Limnospira fusiformis SAG 85.79: one gene and its partner. The protein of the gene in region 2 interacts with the protein of the main gene of each other region in a pairwise test. Links are inferred from orthologs where the notes say so. Each region holds a gene or a part of one and is shown on either strand. Other genes may lie near its edges.

Region 1 (7,640 bases), 2.3 Mb from region 2 along the record:
CTATTTTTGCTCCCAACTATCGCGGGGGTGGGAGTCTGGTTTTTGCTGTCTAAGTTGACGGATCAAGTATTTATTGTTCAGCAAGAAATTGAGAGCCTGAAAGCTGATGCTATTGGTCAAATTGAACAGAGTATTAATGAGGCGAGAAATACTCTCTATCAATTGGAACAAAATACTACTAAGGCTGATGAAGCTATCGAGAGTCTCAAGGTGCAAACTATGATTCAAGTCCCTGAGTCGGAGACTGATGATTCCCTAGTCTCGCCAGTCTCGGAGACTACCCAAAACGCGATCGCTAATAATTCCGCTGGGATATCTGATGATTCTAATTCTCAGACTCCTGAGACGGCTGAGACTTCTGAGGATAAGGAAAAAGAACCGGAAACCCCTAGTCGTGATCGCATCATAGCTGAGGCTCATGAGCTGGCTAAACAGGCAGAAAAGTTATTTTTGTCAAATCAATTAGAATCGGCAGTAGATGCTTATAATCAGGCGTTAAAACTTGAGCCTAATTTGGCGGAAGTTTGGAATAATCGAGGGGTGGTGTTAACCAAACTCAAGCGCTATCAAGAGGCGATCGCTTCCTATGAAAAAGCCATCCAAATTCGCACAGATTATCCTGATGCTTGGAGTAATCGTGGGGTGGCTTTAGGGAAACTTAATTATTATCAAGCCGCGATTTTTTCCTATGACCGGGCGCTCGCTTTAAAACCTGATTATTTAGATGCTTGGAATAATCGCGGTCAAGCCTTGATGAATTTGGAACAGTATGACGAGGCGATCGCTTCTTATAATCAGGCTGCTAAAATTCGTCCTAATTTTTATAAAATCTGGTACAATAAGGCTCGTTGCTATGCCCTCACGGGGAATCGAGAATTGGCGATCGAAAACCTTAAACGCGCCCTGCGGATTAACCCAGATGCCGTGCAAAAGTTTGCTCAACAAGAACCTGATTTTGCCGGCATTTGTCAGGAACAAAGATTTCAACAATTGCTGAAAACTAAATAATTAAAGTTAGGTATTGGGAGATTGACTAAATATGATAAATTTGACTAAAACCTATCTCTATATGGTGGCAGGATGGCTGTTATTGATGGGTTGTTCGGGGGTATCATCCGCAGCTATACCGTCAGAAATTCAGGAATTAAACCCGACAGATATCTGGGCGCAAAATCCCTCTTTTATTAACCGTAACTCCGCGAGTCAACGCTTTTTAATTCAGAAAGAAGTTAACCATACCAGGAAACGGTTAAATCCTTTTTTGAATACATGGATATTGATAGCCGTGTTAATTCCTAGTACCATATCAATCACAATTTTAGTCTGGTTTTTCCGACAAGCACAACAGGTTAAAGCCTGTTGCCAAAACCTAGAAGCCTATAAAGAAGAAATCCTGGAACAGATTAGATATATGACCGAAAATGCTCAGGATATTATTGATGAACTTGATGCTACTGTCAATCTTAGCGAGGTACAAATAGAGGTAATTGCATCCCAGATTCAATCTTTATCTATTGAGGATGGCAGCAACTCTGCTTTTACTGTGGAAACCGAAAATTTAGAAGTTAAATAATCATGAAACGCTATCGCTTAATAATCTTGATGTGTTTAATAATTGTGATTCCCATTGGCTGGTTTAGTAAATTTTATAGCGGGCCATTTGATGGGTGGATTAACGATTCCGTATCCTCGATATTTTATGAGATGTTTTGGGTGTGGTTAGTGGCATTAATCTGGCCGCATCTTTCCCCCATATCCGTAGCGGTGGGGGTATTTATTGTTACCTCAATTTTGGAATTTCTGCAATTGTGGAATCCGCCCATTTTGGCGATGATGCGATCGCATATTATCGGGAAACTCCTATTAGGAACTACCTTTGATTGGTGGGACTTTCTTTATTATGCTATAGGTTGTATCTTGGCGGCTTTAGTATTAATTACTGTCCGAAATAAGATCGGACTCCCAAATCATCAATAATACTATCAAGATTTGCCTACAAAATTTCTGCTCAATAGAGATTTTCTTAATCTTTTTTTAAGTTCAATACCTTGACCTATCCCATATAATACGGTCAAGTAAGCAACCAAGTTAGGGCGATCGCCTGGTAAGCTAGTAGGGACAATTGTTGAAGAGGTTTATAACTTGACTATGAAAGTTGCTGTTTTTGGTAGCCAGCCCTACGATACTAAATTCTTTGATGCGGCTAATGCCCAAGGAGGAAGTCCCCATGAGTTAGTTTACTTTGAAACCAGGTTAAGGGCGAAAACCGCCTCCTTAGCCGCTGGTTTTCCGGTTGTTTGCGTTTTTGTGAATGATGAAGTAGATGCCACCACCCTAAAAACCTTAGCAGCCAATGGCACTAAATTAATAGCCCTGCGCTGTGCTGGATTTAATAATGTTGACCTGAAAACAGCAGAAGAAGTAGGTATTTCTGTAGTTAGGGTTCCAGCTTATTCACCATATTCAGTAGCTGAACATACTGTGGGTTTAATCCTTACATTAAACCGGAAACTGCACAAAGCCTATAACCGAGTCCGGGAAGATAACTTTACCCTGAATGGTTTACTAGGTTTTGACCTACATGGTACTACCGTTGGCGTGATTGGCACTGGCAAAATCGGGATGATTTTCGCTCAGATTATGCACGGTTTTGGCTGTCATCTTTTGGGTTATGATGCCTACCCTAACGATGATTTTATCAAGTTAGGAGATGCCCGATATGTAGATTTGCCGGAACTGTTTTCACAGTCAGATATTATCTCTCTGCACTGTCCCTTATTACCAGAAACCCATCACATTATTAACCAAAATGCGATCGCTCAAATGAAGCGAGGGGTCATGTTAATCAACACCAGTCGCGGACCTCTGGTTGATACAGTTTCTGTCATTGAAGGGATAAAATCCGGGATAATTGGCTACTTGGGAATTGATGTGTATGAACAAGAGGAAACACTTTTCTTTGAAGATTGGTCCGATGAAATTATCCAAGATGATACATTTCAGCTACTCCAATCTTTCCAGAATGTTGTGATTACAGGTCATCAGGCATTTTTTACCCAAAATGCCCTAACTGCCATTGCCGAAACCACCATGGCGAATATTAGTGAATTTGAGGAAGGCAAACCACTAACCAATCCGGTTAAACTACCTCATTAACCATCAAACCATCTTAATCAATTAAGGAGAAATTAATGTACATTGACGAAATTATTGCTGGCGAGATTCTTGATTCTCGTGGGAACCCCACCGTGGAAGCCGAAGTAATTTTAGAGGACGGAACCCGTGGGAGTGCCTTAGTTCCCTCTGGCGCTTCAACGGGAGAAAAAGAAGCAGCAGAATTACGAGACGGCGACCCGAAACGCTATGGCGGCAAAGGGGTTCTAAAAGCCGTTGAAAATGTCAATAATCGTATAGCCCCGGCTTTAGTTGGTATGGATGTCACCCAACAGCGGTTAATTGATTTAACCATGATTGAACTGGACGGCACACCCAACAAATCCCAAATGGGGGCTAATGCAATTTTAGCGGTTTCCTTAGCCGTAGCGCGCGCGGCTGCTAATTACTTAGGAATTCCCCTATATAGGTATTTAGGGGGCAGCAACGCTTGTGTATTGCCCGTTCCTTGCATGAATGTAATTAACGGTGGGGTTCACGCCGACAATACTGTTGATTTCCAGGAGTTTATGATTGCTCCCCATAATGCCCCCAATTTTGCGGAATCTATCCGTATGGGTGTGGAAACTTTCCATAGTCTTAAATCGCTGTTGAAAAAGAAAGGATTAAGCACTGGAATTGGCGACGAGGGTGGATTTGCGCCTAACTTAAAATCTAATGATGAGGCGGTTGAGTGTATTTTAGAGGCGATTACGGCGGCGGGATATAAGCCAGGTGAGGATATTTCCATCTGTCTCGACCCAGCCACTTCGGAATTGTGGAAAGATGGTAAATATCTGTTTTTCAAATCAGATCAATCTACTAAGACTCCTGAAGAAATGGCGGAATTGTGGAAAAGTTGGGCTAATCAATACCCGATTATTTCCATAGAAGATGGTATGGGAGAAAATGATTGGGATGGTTGGAAAGTGCTAACTAATTCCATTGGTGATAAGGTGGAACTGGTGGGGGATGATTTATTCTGTACTAACCCGGCTATTTTGGCAGAGGGTATTCAAGCCGGAATTGCTAATTCAATTCTGATTAAGGTTAACCAAATTGGGACTTTAACGGAAACTTTAGATACAATTGAGTTGGCGAAAAAACATAATTACAAGTGCTTTGTGTCCCACCGTTCAGGAGAAACGGAAGATACTACTATCTCGGATTTGGTGGTGGCAACTTGCACAGGTAAAATCAAAACTGGTTCGGGTTGTCGCGGTGAACGGACGGCTAAATTTAACCAACTGCTACGCATTGAGCGAGACTTAGGAAAGGCTGCTAAGTTCGCGGGTCGTGCTGCCTTTGTGTAAGGTATAATTAAGTAAGGCGAAATCGGTGGAGACCAGGGGTTGACTGTCTCCACTGTTCGCTATTTTTCAGAGGCGGAATTTTTTTGGGTTAATCGGACAAATAAGACTTGGACGGTTAAGGCTAATAAACCCAAAGAGGCGATGGTAAATATTCCGGTAACTAAGGCAGCACCCCCAATTACTAAGGTGCGAATGGCTATGGAAATTTGCAGGGCGGTTCGATTATCGGAATAGATGTTTTGGTTGGCAAAAGTGTGAGCGATCGCTGCTGTTAGGGAATACATGGCGATCGCAAAACCCCCAGAAAACAATCCTCCCATCAGCACCTGAAAGGGGTTGACTGATGATAAATCCGGCGATAAATCACGGCGAGACTGGTCGCCGGAATCAGAAGTAGAAATTGATGATTTTTCAGGCAGATCAGACATAATTGATGCACTCTCAAAAAATAGGCAAGTTTAAGATTCAGCCAAATGAATACCTGTGGAGACAAATTTAGTAGTCCACAATAATAAATTCTGATTAGCGATTTGATTTTGGACAGCATCGGAAACCCGGTCAGCTTCCGCCTGACTCTCCACTAAAGCGAATACGGTCGGACCGGAACCAGACATCATCGCGCCCAAAACTCCTTGTGCGATAAACGCATCTCGCAGGTCTGCGACTTGGGGATATTCAGGTAAAGCGACTTTCTCTAAATCATTGTGCAACAACTGACCAATTTTAGCCCCATCACGTTTCATAATAGCTGCTACCATAGGTCCTGAATGCACCCGTTGCTGACGACTTTTCAGATCATCGGCTTCAGAAATGTATGAACTGCTGAACTGCTGGCGGTAGGTTTGATAAGCCCAAGGGGTGGATATAGCGATATTACGGAACTTAGCGAGGACCACATATAAGTTATCTAAATTCAGCAAGGGTGATAGTACCTCTCCCCGTCCGGTAGCTAGGGCTGTTCCGCCACTGATACAGAAGGGAACATCAGAACCAATTTCAGCGCCTAGGGTTTGTAGTTCATCTTGGGTTAAACCGAGATCCCAGATTAAATCTAAACCGACCAACACCGCCGCCGCATTGCTGGAACCGCCCGCGAGTCCGGCGGCTACGGGTATTCGTTTGTTAATTTCGATTTCGATACCGCCATAACGCGCCATCATATCGGGGAATTGTTTAACCATCAAGGCTGCTGCGCGATAGGCGAGGTTACTATGGTCGTTGGGGAGGCTAGGGTCGTTGGAGCGAATGGTAATGGCATCTATACCAATAGGGTTAATGGTAATGCGATCGCTTAAACTGATAGTTTGCAGGACCATAGCCAGTTCGTGGAAACCATCGGGGCGCGATCCGATAATTTCTAAATACAAATTAATCTTGGCGGGAGCAATTAAGGTGACAGAACGCATTAGTAGTAGTGTAAGGTAACACAAGGCAAGTTTACCATTGATTATTGAGGGGCTAATAGCAAATTACTGAGTTGAACCCATTGTTGTAGGCTGAGGTCTTCTGCGCGGACTTGGGGGTTGATGTCTAATGTTTCCAGCAGTTGGTTTAATGTTTGCGGTTCTACCTGGCTTTTGAGGTTATTGCGTAACATTTTGCGACGGGTAGAAAATCCTAATTTAACTAGGGTCTCAAGAAGTTGGGGGTTTTGGGCGGGGGATGCTATGGGACGAGGACGCAGGCGGACTACGGCTGAATCGACTTTAGGGGGCGGATAAAAGGCTGTGGCGGGGACATGACAGATCCAGTCACATTCGGCTAAATATTGGACTCTGACTGATAAGGCTCCAAAGGCTTTGGAACTGGGTTTAGCACAGAGGCGCGCGCCTACTTCTTTCTGTACCAGTAGCACGATCGCATCAAAGGGTTTAACTGCCGGTTTAGCAATAGTTCCCAGTAACCCTTCGATGATTGGTCCGGTAATATTATAGGGAATATTCGCCACTACCTTATTGGGGTTTTGGAATTTGGGAAATCCGCTCAGGTATCCATTCAGGTCGAAGTTGAGGATATCTCCTTGTAGCAATAGGAAGTTATCGATTTTGCCAAATTTTTTGGCTAGTTGAACACAAAGATCGCGGTCAATTTCCACAGCTACCACTGAGCTGACCTTGGGGAGTAGCCGTTCTGTTAATATACCTGTTCCCGGTCCAATTTCCAAGATGCGATCGCCCAGAGATAGATCCGCAGCTTCTAGGATATGGTTCAGGGTCGCAGGACTGCGTAGCCAATGTTGAGCAAATCGTTTCCGAGGTTGGGGGGAAGGCATAGTTCAGGTAGGTCCACGATACTGCGATGATTAGGATATCAGGAATTAGCCATCAATTGGTTTTTCTTGATTCCCGTGGTCCTAGCCTAGGTCTGAGAATTTGGCGCAATTGCATCAAAGTTTACAGAAATCTCCAAGCCGACATCAAATTTTTACCCAAATTCAGATTTATGTGATATGATGCCGTTCATAGTAGATTGTTTTGTTGGCTTTTCAGTCAACACCTCAGTTCTACAATGGTTAGGTGTGAGAAGCGAGCGGAGGTCCTGGCTGTCCTCAAGTAGCAGCAATAAGCTGTTGTCACCAGAGGTCTGCTCGAGTTGCGCTTCAATCCACAAATTAAGGATGGTCAACTCATTATATGCACGCTTATTGGTGCATGATTCTAGTCAGCACCCCCGGCTGAAGCACGGGGGCTTCGTGCCCCCCTTTCAGGTAGCTGACCAGCTTAAGCCTTAACTGGCTCCGTTCAGAGCAAGAGTTAAAGTTCCCACCCTGGAATGCGTGCTAGTTCCAGGCCCTAGAACCGAATCGTTAAACATCTCTAAGGGGTTAAGGACGTGCGATTTGGATAGTACCGACTCTGAACATTGGCGAAGCAAACATTACCCCGCAAGGGAGTCGGAGCCAACCATAGCTCCATGGAGGGGCAACCATACCCCTCCACCCCGCAAGGGGGTGCTGGCGGCTAAAGCCGCTTGAGTCGGTTTTCCTCTCCGTGATCAATCACGGAGCTTCCAACCCTCCCAGGAGTTTTACGTGATTGATAGGGTCTAACTTCTGTTAGGGATATGGCAAATATCCGACTTAATCAATCAACGGAACCAGTAGCAGAATCAGCCGCTTAATTCGGTTAGTTTGTAGAGCGGAAGATATCAAGATCCTGCTACCTCACCAATGAA
Region 2 (7,504 bases):
TGGTCGATGGCACTTGTGACAACAACAGTGATTTTCTCATCCCCCTATTACCCATAGGTTACGAGGTCTTAAAGACAGCTTCCCCCAATCCCACCTTTTTCCTGTACGTTCCGAAAACCAAAGCCGAAAAGGCTGAATTTTTGGTGCTAGATAGCCAAGGTCGCGATGTCTATGTTGGAAGTTTCGCCACACCTGCACAAGGGTCTATTATGAAAATTAGCCTACCGGAAACCGTTTCCTTGAGAGTGGGAGAAACCTACACCTGGCAATTTTCCCTATTTTGCGATCCTAATCAAAGGGATTTAGACGAATCCATCACCGGGGCTATTGAACGGATAGAATTAGATGACGAACACAGAGCTAGAATTGCCGCCGAAACTGACCCCATTGATCAAGCCATACTGTATGCAGAACAACAGATGTGGCCGGAAACTCTCCTGATAGCGTTGGGACTGCGAGAAACCCATCCCGAAATTTGGGAACAGTTGATGGAGTCCGTAGGATTAAAAGATATCGCCTCTGAACCGATCGCCCCCTGTTGTCCCCCAGAAACTGAGGAAACTGTGGGTTCGGAAATCGAAGCATCCTAACTAATGTTCAAAACCATTAGAGAACGATTCTGGAATTGGCGGGTTGTCCTGGTGACGACCCCCTCTGTCACCCTAGCCGTGATTTTATTACGGCTAACTGGTGTTTTGCAAACCTTGGAATTGGGGGCCTATGACCAGTATATGCGCTGGCGGCCCCCAGAAGCCCGTGATAGTCGCATTGTCATCGTTGGTATTGATGAGGATGACCTTAAATTTATTGGTCAGGGTTATGTACCAGATGGGGTCTATTTTGAGTTAATCCAACGACTCAATGCCATGAATCCTAGGGTAATCGGATTAGATATTTATCGAGATTTACCCTTTGAACCTGGCCATTCCCAATTGGTGCGGCTTTTTGAAACTACAGATAATCTAATTGGTATTGAAAAAGTTATAGGTGATCACTTTTTTAGTCGGGTGGGACCCCCTCCCGCCTTGGCTGCTAGAGGACAAGTTGGGGCGAATGACCTGATTGTTGATCAGGATAATAGGGTGCGTCGCGCTTTGCTATATTTACCTAGAGAAAATGGGGAAACTGTCCATAGTTTTGCCGTTCATTTAGCCCTGAGATATTTAAATGCAGAACCTGACTTTTCCGTTGAGATTGTAGAAGGTACAGATAATTGGTGGAAATTTGGTGATGTCGTGTTTGTTCCTTTTGAGGGGAATGATGGGGGTTATGTGCGCGCCGATGATGGTGGCTATCAAGTTTTACTTAACTACCGAGGACCTAGCCAGCATTTTGAAATTGTCTCCATGCGAGATATTTTTGAAAACCGGGTAGCCTCAGACTGGGGAAGCGATCGCATTATTTTAATTGGTTCCGTCGGCGAAAGCATGAAAGATTTATTTTCTATCCCCTACACCCTAGCGCCTGATCAACGCATGACTGGCGTAGAAATTCATGCTAATATTGTTAGTAAAATCATCAGCGCCGCCCTGGAAAATCGACCTCTGATTAGAACTTTACCAGAAGTTGTCGAGTGGCTATTGATTATGTTCTGGTCTGGTCTGGGGGCGACCTTGACTTGGCGACTACGCGACCCCACTAGAGTCGGACAATTCCTATTTAAAAGAGTTGTGATTTTGGTTCTGGCTGGGGGTATTTTATTAGGCTTTACCTGGGTCGCTTTTTTAGGCAGTTGGTGGTTGCCTGTTGTCCCTTCATCCATCGCTTTGGTGGGTTCTGTAGCCGTAATTACTGCTTATATTGCTCGTTCAGCATCAGATATCCGTAAAACTTTTGGTCGATATCTCAGTGATGAAATAGTTGCTAATTTGCTGGAACACCCAGAGGGATTAAAAATGGGTGGAGAACGTCGTAAAATCACTATTTTAACCTCCGATTTACGGGGTTTTACCGCGCTTTCTGAACGCTTACCACCGGAAGAAGTTGTGCAGGTGCTGAATTTCTATTTATCCTATATGGCTGATGTCATTACCCATTATCAAGGGACAATTGATGAATTTATGGGGGATGGTATTTTAGTGTTATTTGGTGCGCCTACCCTGCGCGAAGATGACCCGGAAAGGGCCGTGGCTTGTGCCGTAGCCATGCAATTGGCTATGGCTCAGGTAAATGAACAAATGGAGAAGTGGGAATTACCAGCTTTAGAAATGGGAATTGGCATTAATACCGGGGAAGTTGTCGTTGGTAATTTGGGTTCGGAAAAACGCACCAAATACGGAGTTGTAGGAAGTCATGTTAATCTCACCTACAGAATCGAGTCTTACACCACAGGCGGACAAATTATTATTTCCGAAGAAACCCTAAATTGTACTACTCCTAATTGGGTCAAAATTGATGACAAGAAATTGGTACAACCCAAGGGGGTGAAAAATCCCATAGCTATCTATGAAGTCTCTGGAATTGCCGGGAAATATAACCTATTTTTACCTAAAGAAACCGAAATATTTTATTCTTTGTCTCAGCCGATATCATTACAATATACCGTCTTAGAAGGTAAGCACGTTGGCGAAAACCTATTTTCTGGGCGGTTATTACAACTCTCCGATCGCAGTGCTTTAATAGGTGCAGAAGATGGTACAGACTCTTTACCGCTGGTGTTAACTAACATCAAACTGAATCTGAAATCATCTAACTTGGAACTGCGGGAAGATATCTATGCCAAGGTATTAGAAAAACCAGCAGAACCGGGTAAATTTTATATTCGTTTCACTTCTAAACCTCCTGTAATTGAAGCTAAACTTAATGATATTTACCAGATGATTAAAGGCTAAATCAGATTAGGTATCGGGAAAATTAAGGAATTCCGTCAGTAATTTGGGCTACTTCCTGACGGCGATCGCTCCAAATTTCCATGGCTGTGGCTGCTTCCTCCAAGTCGGAAAATTCCGGCATTTGTCGTTCAATTTCCGGGGCCAAATTATCGAGAGATTCCAGACTTTGGCAGTGTTTCAGAATCACCCGCCAACCTTCCAGCCATTGTTGACAAGCCTGCTGGTGTTCGCGAAGGGGTGATAGATTTTCTTCTTCCTGAATTCTGATAAGTTCTTGTTGTTTGAGTTTCTGGGATTGTTCCGCCCAAGCCGATCGCCACGCTTCTATTTTGGGGGAATTATAGTGTTTCGAGTAGCGTGAGATTTCTGTGCTAAATATTTCCCCCAGAAGATCTAGGCGATCGCGATCGCGCGTCTCCCTAATAGCTGCAATTCCTTGTTCCACCCACAGAGGGAGAACCCGAAAACTAACTAATGTGGCCCTCATCCCTAGGAGTTTAACCCAAATTTGATGTGTCCAGAACTCTAGGCGATCGATTTGGCGAGGTGGGACTCCCAGATAAGTAGCCACCTCCAACCAAACACGGGCTAAAGGCCATTGGCGGGGATTGATGATGCCTGATGTGATTAGTGTTTGAGCCATACTTTCTTAGATAACCTAGATTCTGAAGCCATGCCAATCCTAACTCGATGTCCACATTTAGTAGCTCAACAGGAAGGCTCACCCATAATAACTCACTATGTGGCGTGTGATTGCATTTATCGAATCAAGGGATTAGGGGGAGCGATTTTAGCAAGTCCCTAGTAGGATACTCCCAGATCACGCCCCCCCTGAGTTCACTCAAACTAGGACTTTAGACCGTCGCTAATTCAGGAGTAGGGCGCTTACTATTACGAATACCGGCGATCGCTTCCGAATAATTATCAGCATTAAACACCGCCGAACCTGCCACAATAGCATTAGCTCCAGCTTCCAACACCTGCCAGGTATTATCAATCTTCAGGCCGCCATCAACTTCAATCCAAGGGTCAAGACCCCGCTCATCGCACATTTGGCGCAGTTGACGAATTTTAGGAACCACAGTCGGGATAAACTTCTGACCTCCGAAACCGGGGTTGACACTCATAATCAACACCAGATCGCACACATCCAAAACATACTCAATCAAATCCAGGGGAGTAGAAGGATTTAATACCACACCGGACTGTTTACCACATTCCCTAATCAGGTTGAGAGTCCGGTGGAGGTGGGGGGAAGCATTATGTTCAGCGTGAACCGAGATAATATCAGCCCCAGCCTTAGCAAAATCTTCAACATACTTCTCTGGTTCCACAATCATCAGGTGAACATCCAGAGGCTTTTTCGTAACCGGTCGAATAGCATCAACAATCAGGGGACCAATGGTAATATTAGGGACAAAGCGACCATCCATAACATCAACATGAATCCAATCTGCGCCAGCCTCATCAACGGCGCGAATTTCTTCTCCAAGACGACTGAAATCTGCTGATAATATAGATGGGGCGATAACAACTGATTTTTGGGATTGGCTCATAGCGATTGTGTTTCCTCCAACATCTGGTCTTTTTATCCAGTGTATCAGAATTTGCTGACCCCAAGGGACAAACAAAAAAAGTGCTTTTGCCATCCCCGCTGGTGATTTCCCTAGGGAATATCTTCCCATACCGACCCCAGCCATCCAACCTATCAGCCTGGAGATGAGGATATCTTATGCGGCATGATCCTTACCAACCCACCGATAGAATATCTATCCAACAATTTGTGTATTTAATTCCCGTGTTGGGCTTTGTCCCCGCCATCTGGACTTTGTATCGCCATCAGGGTACACCCCAAGAACGCGCTACCTGTCGCTTAGTGGTGACTTTAGCATTTAGCTGGTTGATTGGCAATTTACTTTTGCGCGGTGGTGCTAGTCTTGCGGAAATCCCCGAACTACCTGTGTTGTTCACTAGCAGTGTCCTGACCACAACTTACTTTTTAGTTAACTTTGGCTTAATGGTGCGTCTATGGAAAGATAAACCCCTATGGTTGCCAGCAATCAGTCCTTTTGCCGAAAAGGTTATGCGTCGTTATCTGCGGGATAATCCCCCTAACTCCTGAGTCTCTTAATATTACAGGACCGGTAGATTTTGGTGAGTTGTATATCCTGTTAGCGCTGGCTGATGCTGAAAGAATGGATTATTCTGGCGGCTCTGATTACTCCCCATTGATCTACCCACTACTGATAGCTAACCATTGCTAACCAGGGCGATCGAAGACTACAATTGATGAGTAGTCAATTGATCTCAAAATTTCTCGGAAGTGTCTGTCAACTCTTTGTATATTAAAATTGGTGTGTGAGGAAGCCTGTGTCAAATCATCGAATCAAACGGCAAAAACCACTTAGATCTCAACCTTCTCGACCTATTCTGAAAAAGTTCACCAGGTCTAGCCCCGCCAAATGGCTTGGTATTGGTATGGGTTTAACTGGAGTGGCTATGATTTCGGCAACGGCCGGAGCCTTGCTGGCTGTTTCCTTATCTTCAACTCCCCTCATGCAGGAAAAGTTAACACCTGAACAAGAGGCGGTTTTTTCTAAGGGTGAAATGGCGCGGGTGAATATGCGTTTACCGGAATTAACTCGTCCGGTAAATATTCTGGTTTTGGGTATTAAAGTTTTAACCTCCGATTTAGATGAACCGCCAGAAGAAGACCTGGGATATCATGCGGTGGTAGACTCCTTTAAGGGTCTTTCTGATACCATGCTTCTGTTGCGTTTTGACCCTAATACTAATAAGTTAAAAGTTCTTTCTATTCCTAGGGATACCCGTACTTTTGTCAAGGGACGGGGGATGACTAAAATTAATGATGCTAACTACTATGGTGGTCCGGCACTTAGCGCTAAGTCCGTCAGTGAATTGATGGGCGGTGTCGGTATCGATCGCTACGTTCGCGTTAATGTCTTGGGCGTTGAAAAGCTAATTGATGCCTTGGGAGGAGTCACCGTTTATGTTCCTAAAGATATGAGGTATCAAGATGATAGCCAACATCTTTATATTAATCTGAAAGAGGGTGAACAACATCTTGATGGTGATCGTGCTTTACAGTTTTTGCGGTTCCGATATGACAATTTAGGTGATATTGGTCGGGTACAGCGTCAGCAAATGCTGATCCGCTCTTTTATTAACCAAGTTTTAGATGTGAGTACCATCTCCCGTATACCTCGGTTAGTGTCCATTATTCAATCTCATATTGATACAAATTTGACCTTAGAAGAATTGGTGGCTTTGGTGAATTTTGCCGCCCAGGTGAGTCCCGATGATGTACAAATGCTTATGGTTCCTGGACAGTTTAGTGACCCGAAAGAGTATAGGGCTAGTTATTGGCTAGCAGATTATAGTCGCCTTGATGCCATGGTGACCAAACATTTTGATTTTGGTCATAACCGTTGGAGTTTTGATAATGTTGATCCCAGGGATTTGAGAATTGCTATCCAAGACAGCACTGATGATTCCTATGCCGTTGATGATTTCATGTCTTCTCTCAATAGTAAGGGATATTGGAATCTGAGACTGACAAGACCCTGGAATCAACCACTTGATGTCACCCGTATTATTGCTCAAGATGGCGATGTCAGAGGCGCACGAACTATTCAGGAGGCTTTGGGATTTGGGGAAGTTGTGGTGGAAAGTACCGGTCATCTACAGTCCGATATTACCATTCAGGTAGGATTGGATTGGCTGGAAAAATACGAAGCTAAATTTCAGGAGGAAACTGAGCCACAATTACAGATCGAGGATGATTTCGGCAGCTCCCGACGGCGACTGTCTGGACCCTAAAACCTATGGTAACACCTTTTTGTCCCGGTTCCCTTGCTTCCTGGTCTGTTCAGGGACTATCCTGGAAAGTAGATGAATTTGACAGCGAGATAACCTGATGAGACTTTGGCAAGTTTGGTGGCAGAATCTGGTTTATCTAACCCAATATAATCCGCCTCAATTTATTGAGGTTCTCATGCTACTGTTGGGGATGACACTATTGCTGCTGTGGGCTTTAACAGGACGGTGGCCATATTTGGTCTTGTGTCTTAGTTATGTGATGGGGTCTTCGGCTTCTATGTTAGTTCGAGAGGCGATTTTTCCCTCTAACCGCTTACTGCTTACCCAATTGGTTGCTATCCTATTGTTGGCTCTAGGTTTCTACACTTTGATTGATTTAGTGCTACTGTGAACTGAGATCTGAGTTTTTTCGATTTCCCATGGGCTAGTTATGCTTGCAAAAAATAAACCGTCCCTGCTTGTAACTATAGGTGCGATCGCTGTTTTGGTTGGTGGTGGGGTTGCTGCCTATTTCGCACTCACCGCTAGAAGAACTATTAGAGATGTGCCTTTGGGGGCTAATATTGTTCCCCAAGATGCGCTGTTAGCTGTTTCTGTTTCTACTGCGCCACAAAAATGGCAAACACTTCAACAGTATGGCACTTCACAGTCTCAGGCGGCTTTTGAACAATTGCTAATTCAGTGGCGCGATCGCATTTTTACTGATCAGGGCTATAATTTTGAGCAAGATATTCAGCCCTGGATTGGTAATGAGGTGATGATGGCTTGGTTGCCTGATCCGGCTTTGGTCTCTGGTCAGCCTTCCCCCTCCGGTGATACTCCCCGTCAGTCTC

The links.
Region 1: the proteins of rpe (region 2) and eno interact in binary tests that used the Escherichia coli proteins (3 or more experiments, as listed by UniProt). The link is inferred for Limnospira fusiformis SAG 85.79 from one-to-one orthologs.

Annotation. Positions count from the first base shown.
Region 1 is NZ_CP051185.1:4,531,902-4,539,541, forward strand. The notes cover bases 2,360-5,328. They hold eno (phosphopyruvate hydratase), read left to right. Parts: upstream 2,360-3,191; coding sequence 3,192-4,466; downstream 4,467-5,328. Other genes in these bases: HFV01_RS21530 (2-hydroxyacid dehydrogenase), read left to right, coding at 2,360-3,156; HFV01_RS21540 (DUF3082 domain-containing protein), read right to left, coding at 4,526-4,894; ispE (4-(cytidine 5'-diphospho)-2-C-methyl-D-erythritol kinase), read right to left, coding at 4,925-5,328. In the rest of the region: HFV01_RS21515 (tetratricopeptide repeat protein), read left to right, coding at 1-1,008; HFV01_RS21520 (hypothetical protein), read left to right, coding at 1,040-1,573; HFV01_RS21525 (ribosomal maturation YjgA family protein), read left to right, coding at 1,576-1,977; more of HFV01_RS21530, read left to right, coding at 2,149-2,359; more of ispE, read right to left, coding at 5,329-5,872; 16S rRNA (adenine(1518)-N(6)/adenine(1519)-N(6))-dimethyltransferase RsmA, read right to left, coding at 5,914-6,738. UniProt on the Escherichia coli protein: Catalyzes the reversible conversion of 2-phosphoglycerate (2-PG) into phosphoenolpyruvate (PEP). It is essential for the degradation of carbohydrates via glycolysis.
Region 2 is NZ_CP051185.1:2,279,537-2,287,040, reverse strand. What follows is about bases 2,537-5,369. They hold rpe (ribulose-phosphate 3-epimerase), read right to left. Parts: upstream 4,388-5,369; coding sequence 3,686-4,387; downstream 2,537-3,685. Other genes in these bases: HFV01_RS10860 (LCP family protein), read left to right, coding at 5,202-5,369; HFV01_RS10865 (hypothetical protein), read left to right, coding at 4,564-4,953; HFV01_RS10875 (hypothetical protein), read right to left, coding at 2,854-3,474; HFV01_RS10880 (CHASE2 domain-containing protein), read left to right, coding at 2,537-2,831. Also shown: HFV01_RS10885 (DUF928 domain-containing protein), read left to right, coding at 1-590; more of HFV01_RS10880, read left to right, coding at 594-2,536; more of HFV01_RS10860, read left to right, coding at 5,370-6,671; HFV01_RS10855 (hypothetical protein), read left to right, coding at 6,769-7,062; HFV01_RS10850 (DUF3352 domain-containing protein), read left to right, coding at 7,102-7,504. UniProt on the Escherichia coli protein: Catalyzes the reversible epimerization of D-ribulose 5-phosphate to D-xylulose 5-phosphate.